One region of the Cellvibrio sp. GW822-FHT04B05 genome, then DNA from elsewhere that is predicted to be linked to it. Evidence: predicted binding sites of a transcription regulator. Region 1 holds the regulator's gene; the other holds the start of a gene.
The links. Region 1 encodes LexA, which represses DNA repair genes until DNA is damaged. Its sites were predicted from a motif close to ACTGTNTNTANANACAGT; they were not measured.
Positions count from the first base shown of each region.

Region 2: recN (DNA repair protein RecN) is a predicted target of LexA. The motif match lies at 8,393-8,410, and genes of this name have one in related genera.

Region 1 covers NZ_JBXAMU010000005.1:62,515-71,888, reverse strand. Annotated here, with positions in the region: gene bioA (adenosylmethionine--8-amino-7-oxononanoate transaminase) at 1-132, shown strand, start outside; gene AC1RJL_RS16115 (sigma-54-dependent transcriptional regulator) at 278-1,738, opposite strand; gene fliS (flagellar export chaperone FliS) at 1,990-2,397, opposite strand; gene AC1RJL_RS16105 (hypothetical protein) at 2,559-2,837, opposite strand; gene fliS (flagellar export chaperone FliS) at 2,849-3,235, opposite strand; gene lexA (transcriptional repressor LexA) at 3,661-4,263, shown strand; gene AC1RJL_RS16090 (cell division inhibitor SulA) at 4,256-4,666, shown strand; gene AC1RJL_RS16085 (hypothetical protein) at 4,805-5,071, opposite strand; gene AC1RJL_RS16080 (hypothetical protein) at 5,145-6,551, opposite strand; gene fadA (acetyl-CoA C-acyltransferase FadA) at 6,704-7,882, opposite strand; gene fadB (fatty acid oxidation complex subunit alpha FadB) at 7,895-9,374, opposite strand, start outside.
Region 2 covers NZ_JBXAMU010000003.1:378,136-387,509, forward strand. Annotated here, with positions in the region: gene AC1RJL_RS11545 (PAS domain S-box protein) at 1-1,955, shown strand, start outside; gene AC1RJL_RS11550 (response regulator) at 2,015-2,398, shown strand; gene AC1RJL_RS11555 (cyclic di-GMP phosphodiesterase) at 2,412-3,635, opposite strand; gene AC1RJL_RS11560 (diguanylate cyclase) at 3,906-5,537, shown strand; gene AC1RJL_RS11565 (outer membrane protein assembly factor BamE) at 5,597-6,052, opposite strand; gene fur (ferric iron uptake transcriptional regulator) at 6,131-6,538, shown strand; gene recN (DNA repair protein RecN) at 6,670-8,337, opposite strand; gene AC1RJL_RS11580 (methyl-accepting chemotaxis protein) at 8,459-9,374, opposite strand, start outside.

The sequences.
Region 1 (9,374 bases):
ATAGAAAATGGTGTATGGGTTCGTCCCTTTGGCAACATCATTTACTTGATGCCACCCTTTATCATCACCAAAGAACAATTGAGCAAATTAACGTCTGCAGTGTTAAAAGTCGTCGCTACGCTTGCAAAATAATTTTCAGTATTACTATTACGTTCAATAGTAATACACAGTTACATAAAAAAATCCCCGCGATAAACTGCACCTTATCCTGTCGGACATATGTCCAACTTTTGGGTGCAGTTTATCGCGGGGATTTTTTATGTGGATAATTTAAAGACTAGCGTTGCATATCGTACTTACGCATTTTTTCCACCAGTGTAGTACGACGAACGCAGAGCTTATCTGCTGCACGCGCGACGACACCACCGCAATCATTCAGCGCTTGCTGGATAAGGCTCATTTCCAAATTGGTAATGTACTCACGCAAATCGATACCCTGCTCCGGCAACAACGGTGTGTCGTTCATGCTCACGTAACCTGTACTACCCGAACCAGCAATGCCATTGGCTTTAGCTGGAGCGTGCACAAAATCTTCATCAGTTACATCAACGTGGCGATACTTGGATGGCAAATCTTGCACGCCAATCACCCCGAAGGGATGCATAATCGCCATGCGCTCTACAAGATTGGCAAGCTCGCGCACATTACCGCTCCACTCATGTTGGCAGAGTGACATAATAGCCGCTGAATTAAAACGAATAGAACCGCGCTGCTCGCTTTCCATACGCGAGACCAATTCATTCATCAGCAAAGGAATGTCTTCCGAGCGTTCTTTTAACGATGGCAATTCAATCGGAAATACATTCAGGCGATAAAACAAATCTTCGCGGAATGTATTTTCAAGAATCATTTGTTCGAGATTGCGATGGGTTGCCGCAATGATGCGTACATCAACAGGCTGCGTCTTATTACTGCCCACACGCTCAAAGCAACGTTCCTGCAGCACACGCAGAATTTTGACCTGCATATTCAGTGGCATATCGCCGATTTCGTCCAAAAATAACGTACCGCCTTCCGCGAGTTCAAAACGCCCGGCGCGTGAATTAATTGCGCCGGTAAAAGCACCTTTCTCATGGCCGAATAACTCGCTTTCCAATAATTCCGCCGGGATTGCCCCGCAATTAACCGGGACAAATGGTTTGTCACGACGCGGCGAATTGTAATGCAGATTACGCGCAACCACTTCTTTACCAGTACCCGACTCTCCGGTAATCAGGACTGATACATCTTTATCAGCCACCTGCGCCATCATCTCGCGCACGTTTTGGATTTCCCGGCTGGTGCCGACAAGGCTGCGGAACAAATGCACGGGGCGACGCTGTGGCTGGCGCTTGCTGGTGGATTGCGCTTCACGGTACAACTGCGCGCGGTGGAGCGTATCAACAAGCTTGTTGTAGGTAGGAGGCAAAGAGAGTGTTGCAATAACCATGTAGCGGTAGAGGTCATCCAAACTTTCATCCGCGCTCTGGTTTTCATCGCCGATCAGTACAATTGCCAACTCGTCATTCCAGGAACGGATTTCTTTCAGCAGATGCGTGAGTGATTGGCCACTGTCACGATAATCACCGATAAAAATAGCGACATAATCTTCACCATTATTTTCTTCAGCGACAGTCGCCTGCCAGGTTTCGCTGGCTGACGTAAGCGTTGTTTCACTGAGAAAATCCAGCAGGATTTTTAAATCGTGTCTGCGTGACTGATTATCGTCAATAACAAGAACTTTATTGTTGCGCCACATACCCCAAGACCTTTTTCATTCCATGCCAAAACCTTGAAAACGCATAAGAAATATTCTTTCAAGGCGGTGAGATGACTTATTGGAGTAAGTAATAGACGAGGCTGGGTTCTTAGTCAAATTTATGGCGAAATGTTTTTGGCGCTTTAGCATTAATTAATCAACTCGAATAATTAATCGCCAAAAGAATGTCTTAACTTTACATTCAGAATAAAAATCGCGCTCACAATATTTTTCGGGAATTTGACAATATTTTACGACTGCTCTGAAGATACTTGCGGGGCTATCTCATCCCATCCCGACTTAACCGTCTTCAGCAATTGAATTGCTTCATTTACTTTTTCTGGATCGCTGTGTCTGGATGCATCAAGCAGTAGCAGGTTGATATATTCATAGAGCTGATCAAGACGCTCTGACAATTCGCCAGCTCCCATATCCAACGAACTGCGTAGACCACCGACAATACTGATGGCCTTGCCCAACAATTCACCTTTAGCCGCAGCATCGCCGCGCTCAATAGCACCTTGAGCTGCCGCCAAGCGACCTAATGCACCTTCAAACAATAATTGAATTAAACGATGCGGTGAAGCATGGCTGACTTCTGACTCAATACCCAACTGGCGATATTGTTTCAGCGCTTCTTGTGGATTGTAGTTAGACACGGACTATCCCCTGCTAGCAGTTATGTTTACTAAGGCTAGCAGGGCTAAGTCGTTTTTGCGAGTTTTGCTATAAGAGAGTTGTTTTAGAAACCTTATGAAGTAGTATCCGTTAACACTTTTTTTCACAAGTCCCCTGCCAAATAAGCCATAAACACTCAATATCAGGTCGCCTGAAGAAAGGTTACCTCACGCTGGCATTGTGCGATCAAGCCCGCATACACACCTTTTAATTCACTCAAGGCGCAGACCAGGGTGGACTTATCATCGCGATTTGCAGTGATTACCTTATCGATTAACAGCACGCAAATACGATCAAGGTGGCGGACGCGTTCCCAGTCTTCCACATGCAGCGCCTTGCTCAACTCACGCTGCAAATTGCGCATTGCCATTACACCAGCCTCGCCACGATAGTCGGGTGCTGGTACCAGATAAATTGCCATGATAACCCTCTCTACACCTGATTGCCGATTGCATCCCAAGCGGTTTTTATCTCGCCTAGCAAGCGCCCGCATTCGTCAAGATAGTCTGGATTATTCTCGTAGTTGGCTTGAGTCAAACGACGAATGATGTAGTCATAAAGCCCATCAAGATTGGCTGCGAGCGCGCCACCTTCATTGTCATTCAAACTGCCTTGCAATCCGCCGACAATAGCGACCGCTTTGCTAATCAATTCCCCTTTGCGGGCGATTTGGTTTTGCGCCATGGCGCCTTTAGCTTGGGCAATACGCTCCAATGCACCTTCAAACAACATTTGAATTAAACGATGAGGTGACGCAGTTTCAACACCAGAGTGAACTTTTACGCTGGAATAATTTTGTACGGCAGAATAAGCATTCATAAATCACCACAAATTGTTTGAATTTTGCATTGCTGTTGACGGCTCATACTGAATAATCAGTGACCGTATAAGCTAACGGCATAAACCCAAAAACCTTTAACCAGAATCCGGCAATAATGCAAAAAACTATCCTTATAACCGACACCTCAACAGGCATAGGGTTTTATATTGCTCATGGATTAAAAACTGCAAGTTACAGAATCATCGCCTCTTGCCGGACAACAGCAGATATTTGCGTTTGCAAAATGAGGGACTGGAATGCATGACGGATTGACCTTATGGATTCGGACTCAATCCAATGCGGTATTGCAGGGCATCTACTATGGCAGGGTGAAATAACCACCAGATTGAAAAACTATTGCACAACCCGAATTACTGTATATAATCACAACCACTGTACAAATAAACAGATTCAGGAGTGCATCATGTCTGACTTAACGCCGCGCCAGGAACAGGTACTACAACTTATTCGCCAGTATGCGGAAGAAACCGGTTATCCGCCGACGCGTGCTGAGATCGCCCGCATTCTCGGCTTTAAGTCAGCCAATGCCGCCGAAGAACATATCAAAGCACTTGCACGTAAAGGGGCCATCGAAATTATTCCGGGTGCTTCTCGCGGAATAAAACTGCCCGATGTGCAATCAGGTATTCCTATTATCGGTCGCGTTGCCGCTGGCAATCCGATACTCGCGCAAGAGCATATTGAAGACTACTGCAACATTCCCCAAAGCTTTTTCTCTCCCAGTGCCGATTTTTTCCTGCGTGTACACGGTATGAGCATGAAAGATGCGGGCATTCTTGATGGTGACTTACTGGCAGTTCATAAAACTGACCAGGTTAGAAACGGACAAATTGTTGTTGCACGTATAGGCGAAGAAGTAACCGTAAAACGCTTCAAGCGAGTCAGCAACAAACCACAAGTTGAACTCTGGCCGGAAAATCCCGAGTTCGATGTGATTCAGGTTGATATGCGTGATCAGGAATTCAGTATTGAAGGTCTTAGTGTAGGAGTGATTCGTCGTGACTAATCTTGCCCGTGTAATACCGCCAACCAGTACAGCCCGCCAGCAACCTGCGAGCGGCGTAACCGAGCTGGTACTAACCAGTGATTCACCCGAACAAGTCGCATTGCTTTTGCCTATGATTGCCTTCCTCAGCAATGCATGTAGCGATCGCTGGATTACCTGGATAGCACCACACAATATCAGCCGTGAGCTACTTGAATCCTACGGCGTTAATACGCGTTATATTCGGGTAATTCACTGCCAAAATCCGCAAACATTGCTGTGGATTACCTGGGAAGCATTGTCGGCTGGCAATAGCCATACAGTGATATCAAGCCCTGGAAAATTGACCGATAAAGAACTAGCTCAACTTGAACTGGCAGCCAAGACCGGTTCTTGCCAAGGATTATTGTTGCGGGTTCGCTGAGTGTTTTTAGTTACAGGATTTTTGCAGGACAAGCTTGCTTGGAGGATCGGAATAATGCAGGGAGGCAAAGAAAGCGTTTGTAGGTTTTTTGTAGATTCAAAGAATCAATTGTGTTATGAAGCGGTATACCCTTTCCTATTAGTGCAGCATCAACTTCTCAGTATCACTTAACTCCTCTACCAAATCGTCCAACATGGCTTCTGCCTGTTGGTCCGCAATATCACCTGCAGCTTCCATTCCTGCCTCAATCATTGCTTTAGCGACCAGAAACTTTTCTTCCCCCAGGAAAGCCAGCGATTCTTGTGAAAAACGGATTGTCACCAGAGGCTCATTGCTTTCATCGTCAGCACGCGCCAACGCAACGTCGCCATTCAACAGCTCAATAATTTCATAGAAAGATGACATAGGTACCTCAGTGTGAAACGGACGCGTATTCTAACACCCAATTAATCTAAAACCTATTTGCTACACTCCGGGATTAATGCGGTGAAGCAATAAGAAAGATACAGGAATCTGAGCCGTAGACTAACCATCCCTGCTCTGTTCGCGGTATAAATAACGCTTGCCCAGCCTGGTATCCACCAGCAGTGCCAACGCCATGTAAATCCAGATGTCCTTGTACCACTATCACAATTGCGTACTCATCACTGGTTAATAGATAGTCACCATCCAACTGAATGCGCTGAACTTCAAAGTCATCAAAATTGACTATACGCTCTACCCTCATCTGCTCTGTTACATCCAGAGTCTCGGATGGTTGAAGCATGGAAAAGCCCATATCAACCAGTTCAAGCGCATCCTCAGTATCCCAATGTTCCTGGGTCAAAACCTTCTGGGCAAAGCTTAGAATTTTCCGCTCATAAACGGGAGTCTGGAACTCGACTACCCTAACCCCATGTTGTAATGCGTGGGGCACTAATTTGGGAACGGTCACAACATCACCGACAACCAGAGGATATTTCGCAATAAAGCTATCCATTGCTCCACGTAACACCCCCTCTTTGCAAAATAGTTCTTTATTTTCAATAGATTGTGATAACCCGTTAATCCAACTTATTAATTGAGCAGTCCCTACCGCTTCATTGGGATCAAGTCCTGCATCGATTTTTTTGTCATCCAGCTTTTTATCCAGCGCACGCCGTACCTGCTCATATTCTTTAACCGCTGACAGGTAAGCCTGCCTGAACTCTTTATCGTTGTTGAAAAGCTGACGCTTTGCTCCAGAGAAGCCCAATTGGATAGCACCAACCCCTTCGGGCCATGCCTGTTGGTTGATATGGGTTACAACATAGACTTCTTGCTTTTCCTGATGTAGCTCGAAGTACAGATCGCCATAAATTTCATCGGCTAGAGGATCAAGCACCTTAAGTAAAATTAGCTGATGACTATCTTTTAATCCGAGTCGGCGAGGCATTAGTTCCAATAGCCAAGGTAAAGGTATATTACCTGCATCACCAACCACCTCAGCCTGACCGCGGCTTTCAATTCCCGTGTACCAAATCTCTTGCCCCCACGGCTTCGGAATATAAATAGGTGCGAGCAACCATGGTTCTGACATTACCAACCAAGGTAGCGAGTGAGCCTGTGAATATCTTTTAAGTGCACCGTCAGTATTTGTAAGTGATTGTATCTGCGCCAATAGTTCAGGTGTGCAAATGGCAATACAACCTTCAATCACCGGTGCAGAATTATGATCAAGACGTAACTGGATCAGCCCTAGCAAATCCAATGTGGGCTGCCTTGGGAAATAATATTGGGTATGGGTGAAATGAATAATGAGCTGTTGCTCCTGATAACCAGCATTTGTAGCAGCTCGTAAATGCTGTATTGATTGCTCAATTAGCAGCTCTGCGGTAGTGGTTTTGTCAGTGTAGTAATGGATCAATGCTTGTTTTCCGGCCTTTCAATATTAACGCGCAGTTTAACAGAGCCTCCCGGAGAAGTTGGTCGGGATTTTTTGCATGATTTTGTAACCCAAAAAAACAAAGGGCCAACCCAAGTTGACCCTTTATTGATTGAGTTGCATTGGAGCCTGGATTAATTCAAACGCTCCAATATCGTTGTAATACCCTGCCCCAGGCCAATACACATAGTGGACACACCCAAGCTCAAATCGCGGTCTTGCATCACCGTCAACAGTGAGCCGGTAATACGCGTCCCAGAACAACCAAATGGATGTCCAAGAGCGATAGCGCCGCCATGAACATTCACTTTATCGTTCATAACATCCAACAGCTTAAGGTCTTTCAATACCGGCAACGCCTGCGCAGCAAAGGCTTCATTGAGCTCCACCGCATCAATATCATCAATAGCCAGGTTGGCCGCCTTCAACGCCTTTTCCGTAGAAGGCACCGGGCCATACCCCATAATCGAAGGATCAACGCCCGCCAAGCCAAGAGAAACTACTTTGGCGATAGGTTTTAGTCCCAAGGATTTTGCGCGCTCGGCAGACATCACCAACATTACCGATGCACCATCACTTAGCTGCGATGAAGTACCTGCGGTTACCTGGCCATTTTTAGGATCAAACACCGGCGGCAATTTGGCCAGCGCTTCAACCGTCGTTTCCGGGCGAATGGTTTCATCCTGATCAACAGAGATCAAAAAACCGTCACTGTTATGTCCATCAACCGCAATGATCTCGCGCGCAAACTTACCTGATTCACGAGCCTTTGCAGCGAGCTGATGAGAACGAGCACCGAACTCATCCATCTGCTGGCGATTGATTCCATGGAGGAGTGCAAGGTACTCAGCAGTCATGCCCATATTACCCGCCGCCTTAGCGACAGATAAACCCAACAACGGGTTGATATTAATTGATTCATACATCGGCAAATGCCCCATATGCTCAACACCGCCAATCAGATAAACATCACCTTGCCCGGCACGAATATTCACCGTTGCTGTATGTAAGGCCGACATTGAGGAGCCACATAGGCGATTGATAGTTTGGGCGGGAATTGTATGAGGCAAACCCGCTAACAATAAAATATTGCGCGCTACATTAAACGCCTGCTCTTCACGCTGCATTACACAACCCCAGAGCAAATCATCAATGGTATTCGGATCAAGTTTTGGATTGCGCGCCAACAGGCCTTTGATAATCGCAGCTGAAATATCATCAGCACGCACATGGCGGAAGCAACCATTTTTAGAGCGCCCCATGGCGCTGCGGGCGTAATCAACTATAACGGCGTCGCGTGGTTGTAAGCTCATTCTTATGACTCCTTAGCCGTAAAATTTTTGGTTGTTAGCCACTTTGGCTTTGAGGCTTTCCGGCACTTGGTAAAGCGCGCCGAGGGCAGTGAATTTCGCGGCCATATCGCAAAAGGTTTGTGCGCCGATAAAATCAATCCAACGGAATACACCACCACGGAACGGAGGAAAACCTGTCCCATAAACCAATGCCATATCAGCTTCCGCAGCAGTTTCCACAATGCCTTCATCAAGGCAGCGAGTAAGCTCAGTCGCCATGGGTATCATCATGCGTGCAATAATATCTTCATCGCTGATTTCAATTGAGCCCTGGACAGTAGGCGCGAGAATATCAGCCGCTTCAGCAGCGGCAACTTTTACCTGCTTACCCTTTTTATCCAACTCGTAATTGTAAAAACCTTTTTCATTTTTCTGACCGAGACGACCAGCGGCAAATAATGCATCAGTGCAAGATGTGAAATCGCGCTGCATACGATCAGGGAAACCATTGGCCATCACTTTTTCTGCGTGGACTGCTGTGTCAATGCCAACCACATCCAACAAATAAGCAGGCCCCATTGGCCAGCCCCACGTCTCCATTAATTTGTCGATACGCTGGAAATCAACACCATCACGCACCAGTAACGCAAAACCAGCCAGATAAGGGAATAACACACGGTTCACTAAAAACCCGGGACAATCTCTTACGACAATAGGCTTTTTACCCATCGCATTTGCATAAGCTACCGTGCGAGCGACAGCGTTGTCTGAGGTCTTTTCTCCACGAATCACCTCCACCAACGGCATCATGTGTACCGGATTAAAAAAGTGCATGCCGCAGAAATTTTCCGGGCGCGCCAAACCTTCGGCAAGATAGGTAATGGAAATAGTCGACGTATTTGATGCGAGTACCGTATCGCTACTGACTTTTGTTTCTGCCTCTGCTAATACAGCTTTTTTCACTTTAGGATTTTCAACTACGGCTTCGACAACGATATCTACCTGCTCAAAACCATCGTAAGTTAATGCGGGCTCAATACGGTTTAATACATTGCCCATTTCGGTTGCGGTTAATTTTTTACGCTCAACACGTTTGCTTAATAATTTATTCGCCTCCGATAAACCAAGATCAATTCCCTGCTGGGCAATGTCTTTCATTTTAATCGGCACACCTTTCAACGCCGATTGATAAGCAATACCACCGCCCATAATTCCTGCACCCAATACTGCAGCACGCGCGATTTTCTTGTCGGCTTTTTTCTCCCACCCTTTGGCTTTTTTACCCAGAATTTGCTCGTTGATAAAAATACCAACCAAGGATTGGGCAACAGGAGTTTGCGCCATTTTTGCAAACCCTTCCGCTTCGATTTGCAATGCTTCATCGCGGCCTTTGTCGGCAGCCTTTTGCATGGATTTAATTGCTGTTACCGGAGCAGGATAATTGCGCCCGGCTTGTGCACCCACAAATGCTTTTGATGTTTCGAAAGCCATCATAGACTCAATGAAATTTAAT
Region 2 (9,374 bases), on a different contig from region 1:
ATACAGAGTCACGGCAACTCAACCAATTGCAATTGGATACACTCACGCTGCTTGCGCGCCAGGTGATGCAATTGTTGCAGTTGCGCGCGACCAATGAATTGGTGCGGCAATATGCGGAAAATTTTCGCAGCCTTTCCGACAACGTGCCAGTGCTGATTGCACAACTGGATGAAGAGCGGCGCTATGTTTTTGGCAACCGCAAATATCATGAATGGTTTGGTGTTGAGGTCGAGGAACTACTCGGAAAAACCCAGCAGGAAGCGTTTGGCGATGATTATGCCAATCGCACCCGGGAATTATTGCAGCGCTGTTACCAGGGTGAATTGGCACATTTTGATATGGATGCTCCCAGCGGAAAAGTTCTCAGCGTTGATTATGTTCCCCAGCGTGATTCTTCCTTTGGCGCAAAAGATAAGGTGGCGGGTGTGTTTATCATTGCGACCGATATTACCGAGCAAAAACAACAGCAGCAGGCGTTGGAACGCGAGCGTGAAAAACTGCAGGAACGGGAAGAGCGTTTGCAAAGTATGATCAACAATTTTCCCGGTGCTGTATATCGCTGTGAAAATAATGCGCGCTGGACCATGTTGTACCTGAGTGCTGCCGTACAGCAATTAACGGGTTATACCGCGGATGAATTTATTAGCGATGCACGCAGTTTGACTGATATTACACACCGCAATGATGTCCCGGTTGTCTATGAAAAAGTACAGGATGCACTGGCACACAAGCGCCCTTTTCATGTTATCTACCGCATCCAGCATGCCGACAGCAACTGGCGCTGGGTTGAGGAGGTCGGCTGTGGTGTTTATGGTGCAGGGGATGAGCTGAAATATATCGATGGTTTTATCTGGGATATTACTGTTGCCGAAGAAGCGCGCACAGCAACGTTACTGAGCGAACAAAAATTATCGACACTCTATAACCAGGCGCCGGTAGCGATTATTTTGAATAATTTTGCCGATGGCCGTTTTATCGAATGCAATCCGGAATTTGCGCGCATGATTGGTTACAGTGCCGAAGAAATCCTGCGCATGGACTATATGGATATCACGCCACCTGAATATGAACAGGCCGATAAAAACGAACTGCAAAATTTATTGCGCAGCGGGCGCTACGGTCCCTATGAAAAACACTATATTCACAAAGACGGCCATCTGATTCCGGTATTACTTAACGGCGTATTGATTGAAACTCCCGGTGGTGAACAGCATATCTGGGCGTTTATCCAGGATATCACCGAGCGCAAACGTATTGAGCAGATGAAGAATGAATTTGTCTCTGCTGTCAGCCACGAATTGCGTACTCCACTGACGTCGATTTCCGGTTCGCTTGGTTTGATCGTTAGCGGCATGCTCGGCGACCTGCCGATCAATATGAAAAATATGCTCGGTATTGCGCATAAAAATGCACAGCGTTTAACATTGTTGATCAATGATCTGCTGGATATGGAAAAATTATTGGCCGGAAAAATGGCTTTTGATATGCGTGTGCAACCGCTCTTGCCGATTATTGAACAATCGCTGGAAGCGAATAAGGCCTATGCGGATACCTTTGGTGTGACACTGGTACTGCAAACACAGTTCACTGATGTGACTGTGAATATTGATACACAACGCCTGCAGCAAGTGCTGGCGAATTTTATTTCGAATGCCGTGAAATTTTCACCCGCCGATGGACTGGTGGAAATTCATGTGATACGGCGCGAACAATATGCAGAAGTTGCTGTAGTTGATCACGGCCCCGGTGTGAGCGATGAATTCCGCACACGTATCTTTCAAAAGTTTGCCCAGGCGGATTCGTCGGATTCGCGCCAGCGCGGCGGTACAGGTTTGGGCTTGGCGATAAGCAAAGCATTTGTCGAACGCATGCACGGCAGTATTGGTTTTGAATCAGAACCGGGTTTGGGAGCGACTTTTTTTGCCCGCTTTCCTGTGGTAGGGGCGATCGCGTAGGAAGCAGAAATAAGACCGGCGCCAAGGCGCACTACAAAAATATCAAACAGGTATATGCAATGGCTCATGAATTAACCCGTATTTTGTACGTTGAAGATGACCCTGATATTCAGGCCATCGCCATGATGGTGCTGGAAACAATCAATGGTTTTACCTTGGAGCCCTGTAGTTGCGGCAGCGAGGCATTGCAAAAAGCCGTGCAATTCAAACCGGATCTGGTGCTGCTGGATGTGATGATGCCGGGTATGGATGGTCCGGAGACGCTCAAGGGTTTGCGTGCGTTTCCAGAGTTGGCAACCACGCCGGTGGTATTTATGACGGCAAAGGTGCAGCCGCAAGAGGTAGCGGGTTATCTCAATCTGGGGGCAGTAGGTGTAATCGCCAAACCTTTTGATCCTATGACGCTGGCGCAGGAGCTGCGCGATATTTGGTCAAGACAGTAGTGCAGATAGGTGGTTAACCGATTCCCGACCAAAGCACGTCGAGATTTTTAAAACCCCAGTCGTCGGGCGATTCGCGCCCGATAATTTTTTCTTTCCCCACCAGTTGTGCCAGATCCAGTGTCTCCTGGATGATCGGCATTTTGGTTTTTGCCGAGTAAAAGACTTTTACCCTGGGGCTGAGCAGCGAACTTTCGTGCTGCTCGACTACCACGGCGAGTCGCCCGCTTTCCAGACGTACCAGAGAGCCAGTGGGATAAATGCCCACTGTTTTAACAAATGCCTGGAACACGGCCTCATCAAAATGTCCTTTACTCCACTCGGCCATTTTGCGAATCGAGTCAGCGGGCGCCCAGCCTTTTTTATAGGGGCGATTGGAGGTGATTGCATCATAGACATCACAGACCGCTCCCATCTTGGCAAATATACTGATGGTGTCGCTTTTGAGTCCGTAGGGGTAACCGGTGCCATCCACTTTTTCGTGGTGATGCAAGCAGACATCCAGCACCAAAGGACTGACTTGATAACTTTCAATTAAAATTTTAGCGCCCACTTCCGGGTGGGATTTCACAATCGCAAATTCGCTGTCAGTGAGTTTGCCGGGTTTGTTAAGCACATTCATGGGTATGCCGACTTTGCCAATATCGTGCAGCAGGCCGGCAAAACCCGCCTCGCGGATCATATCGTCGTCGAGGTTCAATTGACGCGCGAGGGCGATCATCAGCGCGCACACTGCAACCGAATGCATGTAGGTATATTCATCAGCGGTTTTCAAGCGCGCGAGGCTAATCAATGCATGTGGTTGACGCAACACGGAATTGGAAATTTCGTCTACCAATGCGCGTGCTTGCTCTACCTGTATGGCTTTGCCCATGCGCGCATCGCTGAACATTTCAATGACCGCTTCTTTGGCTTTAGCGCAGAGTTTTGCGGCAGTTTTTATTTCGTCTTCAAGGGAGATTTTTTCTTTCCCCTGACTTTTGCTGGCTCCCAGTAAAACCGCTTCGGCTTCACGCGCAACCTCCTCTTCTGACTTCCCTTGAATGCCGGCGTTACTATCAGAGCCTTTGCTCACATCAATCCAGAGTTCCTTAATACCACTGGTTTGGATTGCGTGCAGATCTTTCTCATCGGTGAGCAAAAATTTGGTTTTCCAAAAAGGATGCTCCATCCATGAACCACAAAATTCACAGATGTACATGCCGAGTTGTATGTCTTTTACCGCGATTCGTTTGAGCATGTATAACCAGGGATGCAAGGGAGGGGATGGACACTTTATCGTTCGTTCTGCTGAGTATAGTCAGGGATTTTTAACCGGTACGGGTGAACTGCAATAAATTTTGGCGCACTTGCGCAAGTGCAATAGAGATATGTTAAGTCATTGGCTAAACCGCACATTCGAACCTATTATTCATCCATTCAGGGGGCGTGGAAGTTGTGACTGACGCCACTGTGCGTCAACTGTTATGCCAATAAAATTGCGTCATCGCACATTAAATATCGGTTGCCCATGGATAAGAATGCTGAAATAGCAAAAAAACTTCAGGCTTTGCGTGACGACTATGCTGCGCGCCTGCCTATTGAGATTGAAAGCTTGCGGTCGCTGGTCAATGACTTATCCAATCCTGATTTGCAATGTGCAACGCTTGATCAACTCACGCAGAAATTGCATAGGCTGGCGGGTTCAGCCGGAAGTTTTGGTTTTCCCGAATTGGGCAAACAAGCCAAGAAGCTGGAGTTGCAGGCGCAGACATGGCGTTCAAACAATCGTTTGGATATCGGCTTGTTGCGCATCTTTGCTGTTGCGGTTGCAGCGCTTGACGGTCAAGTCAAAGATGATAACGCAAAAAAAATTCCGGTCGTATCCCGGAGTGCACCGCTCAAAACCAATACCCTGATTTATGTGCTTGAAGATGATCCCACTATAGCCGAAGAAGTCTGCATGACACTGCGGCACTTCGGCCATCAGGTTGAGCATTTCGCTACTATCGCCGCCGCCGAAGCGGAAGTGCTGCGCCGTCCGCCGGACTTTATGATCTGCGACATCATGTTTACCGAAGAAGGCCGCGAAACCCCGGAAGCGGTGGCAATTTTGCAGCAGCATTTACCGACGCCTGTGCCGGTTATTTTTGTGACAACGCGTACGGACTTTGAGGCCTACCACGCGGCGGTGCGCGCCGGCGCCGTGGGTTATTTTGTGAAACCGCTCGATATTATCCGGTTGGTCGATTGTTTTGAATACTATCTCGACCGCCATCGCAGTACACCGCATCGGGTGCTGATTATCGATGATGACCTGGCGTTGGCTGAACACTATAAATTGGTATTGAATTCAGCTGATATCCGTGCTGAGGTGAGCAATAATCCGCGTGAAATTTTTGATGTCCTCCAGGACTTTCAGCCCGAGTTGATTTTGCTTGATATCAACATGCCCGGTTGCAACGGTATCGAATTGGCGCAGGTCATTCGCCTCAACCAGGATTGGTTGCGCATCCCGATTACCTATCTTTCCTCCGAGCAGGATGTAGAAAAACGCGCGGTCGCCATGGGGCGCGCGGGCGATGATTTTTTAAGTAAACCGCTCAGTGATCGCGAATTGATTACTGCCGTGTCGGTGCGCGCCGCGCGCAGTCGTCAGCTGAGTGATGCATTGGATCGCGATAGTTTGACTGGCCTGCTCAAGCATTCACGGATCAAAGAGCAGGTCGATATGGAGTTAAGTCGCGCCTTGCGCAGCGGCGAGAATTTAAGTGTAGTGATGCTGGATCTCGATCATTTCAAAAAAATTAATGATACCTATGGGCATCCTGCCGGTGACAAAGTGATCAAAGCGATAGCTCACCTGCTACGCCAGCGCTTGCGCAAGAGCGATGCGGTCGGGCGTTACGGTGGTGAAGAGTTTGTGGCAGTGTTGCCGCGCTGCGGTCGTGAAGAGGCACAGGCATTGATGGAAGATGTGCGTCATCGTTTCAGCGATATCACTTTCACCATTGACCAGCGCACGTTTAACGTTACCCTCAGCGCAGGCATTGCGTCTTATCGCCCCGGTGTAGCGCGTGCTGAGCAATTGCTGCAGGAGGCGGATGCAGCGCTTTATCGGGCCAAATCAGATGGGCGCAACCGGATCGGTATCAGCCGTTAACTGCAAATAAAAAAGCGCCCGGCTTAACCGGGCGTTTTTTAGTCGATAAACTGTGCTTGTTATTCAAGTTCTTCCGGATCGGGTACTTTTGGCGGGGTACTATCTTCGGTAGGAACAGGAACATCGCGATTCATATCTTCCAAATAGCGTTTTGATTCCTCACCGCTCAGCGGTGCTTTGCCTGGCAGGAAGTCACCTTCGGTTTTTACCAGCTTGTCGTTTTCAAAATAAACACGGTACAGGTATTGGGTAATTTCGCCTTGGGAGCCGCGTCTTACGCTATAGGGATAGTCCCAGCGATCATCATTAAAGGTATCGGGCAACAAGGTATTGCCAAGCACGAACCGCACCTGACGCTTGGACATGCCCAATTTCAATTTCTCCACCATCTCTTGTGTAATGATGTGACCCTGTTGGATACCGATTTTGTAAACACCAGGAAAGCGGAAGCTGGAGCAAGCGGTCAGGCTGGTAAATAGGACAACGGCCAGGAGAACTCGGCTGGCTAATTTCATACAAGGGCTTCCACTAACGAAAATGAACGCGGATAATACCCGAACCACAGGAACACTGAGAAGGGTTTGGGGGAAATAATGGCAGACGGTAACCACGAACTGCGCAAAGCGGGTCTTAAAGTGACCTTGCCACGTGTGAAAATTTTGCAAATGCTTGAGTCCTCTGAAAAGCATCACATGAGCGCAGAAGATGTTTATAAGGCGCTGATGGAACAGGGTGACGATGTCGGCTTGGCGACTGTATATCGGGTATTAACCCAATTTGAGACCGCCGGTTTGGTAGTGAGACACAATTTCGATGGCGGCCATTCGGTATTTGAGGTGGCGCGCGGTGAGCATCATGATCACATGGTCGATATAGATTCCGGCACCATCATTGAGTTCCATAATGATGAAATTGAAGCCTTGCAAAAACGTATTGTTGCAGAGTATGGCTTCGAGCTTACGGATCACAGTTTAGTGTTGTATGTAAGAAAGAAACATTAGTGCAAGAGAAAAGCCAGTGTTGGATGCGGTAAACAGTAGTGCTGTACGAAAAAACGTTGATTTGTTCTACCGCATGAGGGCGCGATTATCGCGCCCTTTTTATTTTGCGAGTTTGCGGGCGAGAGTTAGAGTTAAAGCTCCAGCATCTCCCGCGCATGGGCCAGCGATTGGTCAGTAATTTTCAGGCCACCCAACATCCGTGCAATCTCCTCTACCTTGCCCTCACCGGTCAGTTCTACCAGCGTAGACTCTGCGCTCTTTTTGCTCGCGGTCTTTACCACTTGCAAGTGCTGGTGGCCTTTGCTTGCCACCTGCGCCAGATGGGTCACACAAATGACCTGCCCGCGTTCGCCCAATTGCCGCAAGAGTTGGCCGACCACATCGCCAGTCGCGCCGCCAATACCAACATCCACTTCATCAAATACCAGGGTTGGTGTGGCCGAGGTTTTTGCGGTGATCACCTGAATTGCCAAACTGATGCGCGATAATTCCCCGCCCGATGCAATTTTGGCGAGTGGGCGCGGCGCCTGGCCGGGATTGGTACTGATTAAAAATTCCACGTCTTCCAGTCCGTTGGGTCCGGGTTTATCAGTGAGCGGCAGCAGGCTGACACTAAGGTTGGCATTGGTCATCGCCAATAATTTGAGCTGTTCATTTACTTGCCTGGCGAGGCTGGTACCCGCTTTGCTGCGTTTGGCCGACAATTGCTCTGCAAGCTGGCGATAGGCTTTTTCCGCTTGCGCAACTTGCTGTGCGAGTTGGTCGAGCTTGCCGTCACCGCCCTGTAATTGCTCCAGTTCCGCACTCAGTTTTTCGATAAATGCCGGCAACTCTTCCGGTTGGATACGGTGCTTGCGCGCAAGGTCGTAAATGGCCGAGAGGCGATCTTCGACAATGGCCAAACGCGCCGGATCGAGATTAAAACTGTCGATATGGCGATCAATTTCGTGCTGCGCTTCTTCGACTTGAATCTGCGCGCTGGTCAGCAGTTCTTCTGCGGTCTGCAAGGCGGCTGATTTTTCCGGCAGGCTGCGCAATATATGCAAAGCGCGATGCAGATTGACACTCAAGCCCTGTTCATCGTCCCCACAAAAGGCGGCCAGTTGCTGGCTGCCGTGCAAAATTTCTTCGGCATTGGCAAGGCTGCGCTGTTCGGCTTCCAGCCTGGTTAATTCACCTGGTTGCAAACCCAGTTGCTCCAACTCGTTAAATTGATAGCTGAGCAGTTGGAAGCGCGCGCTTATATCAGCGGCGTTATCGCGCAGGTGGATAAAGTGTTCGAGGCGGCTCTGCCACTCGCGAAAGGCAAGGCGCACTTGTTTGGCAAGCTCGGTTTGTCCGGCAAATTCGTCGATCAGCCGGCGATGGGTATCTTTGATCAATAGCGATTGATGTTCATGCTGGCTGTGAATATCAATCAGCATCTCACCCAAAATACGCAGTTGCTGCAAGGTGACCGGCTGGCCATTGATATAGGATTTGGATTTACCTTCGTTATTGATCAGGCGGCGCAGCAGGCATTCCTGCGGCTGATCCGGTTGCTGCAAATCCATATTGAGCAGCCATTCCTGGGCACCGGGAATGGCGCTGGTATCGAAGGTAGCGGTGATATCGGCGCGGCTTGCACCAGTGCGCACCCGGTCGGCCTCGGCGCGATCGCCCAGTGTTAGTGCAAGCGCGTCGAGCACAATCGATTTGCCCGCCCCTGTCTCACCGGTAATCACGGTCATACCGGGTTTGATATCCAGATCGAGACGATCTACCAAGGTAAAATTTTGGATATTCAGGTGAGTGAGCATGGGCGCCTCGCAAGCGTTGCAGCAATAAAAAAGCCAGACACTGGTGTAGTAGGTGTCTGGCTATTTATACAGTATTTGCTGAGTGAGTGGCAAGTCACCTGCTCAGTTGTACATGTTGCGGTTACAGGCGGAAACCTTCCAGGCGACGGCTGAGCTCGTCGGAGGCATCGCGGATTTGCTGCGATGCCAACAAGGTTCCGCGTGCGGCATCTTTCGTCCCCAACGATGACTGTTCAACGTGACTGACGTATTCCAGAATCAAGCTGCTCGCCTGTACGTGTTCGATCAGGGAGTTACCGATGTGCGCCACCATTTTGGCAACTTCATCGGTCTCGCTGCGCACGCTCTCGACAATCTCGCCGCCCTGACGGGTTTGGCCGATGCCCTCTTTCAACTGGATCACCATGTCATCCATATTTTGCTTGGCGACGCGGCTGGAGCTTTGCACGGCGGTAATAGTCTCGCTAATTTCCGTTGTCGCTTGAGTTGTACGCTGCGCAAGCTGGCGCACTTCATCGGCGACTACCGCAAATCCGCGCCCTTGCTCACCGGCCCGCGCTGCCTCGATGGCGGCATTCAGCGCGAGCAAGTTGGTTTGGTTGGCGACTTCGCTGATCACGGAAATTACGGCTGAAATACTGTTAATCCGGCCGGCCAGATCATCAATGCTGCCTTGGGTTTGCACCACGCTGTTGTCGATCTCAACAAAGCTTTTGACCGCATTCGAAATCATTTTCTGGCCCTGGGTTGCGGTCTTGGATGCATGATCGGTTTGGTTGGTGGCGATTTTGGCCTGCTGCATTGCATCCTTGGTTTGCATGTTGAATTCTTCGGCAGACGAGGCAATTTTAATGGTGTTGACGCTTTGGTCTTCCGCCATGGCGGTGCTGGTTTCGGCTTTGTGGACAATATCATCGCTGATGGAATGCAGGCGCGCTACCATTTGCGAGATGCCGCTAATGACTTCACGCAATGCATGGCGCATGCGCACGACCGATCCATATATGCTGTCTTCCGGCGCTTGATGGGAGCTGCGT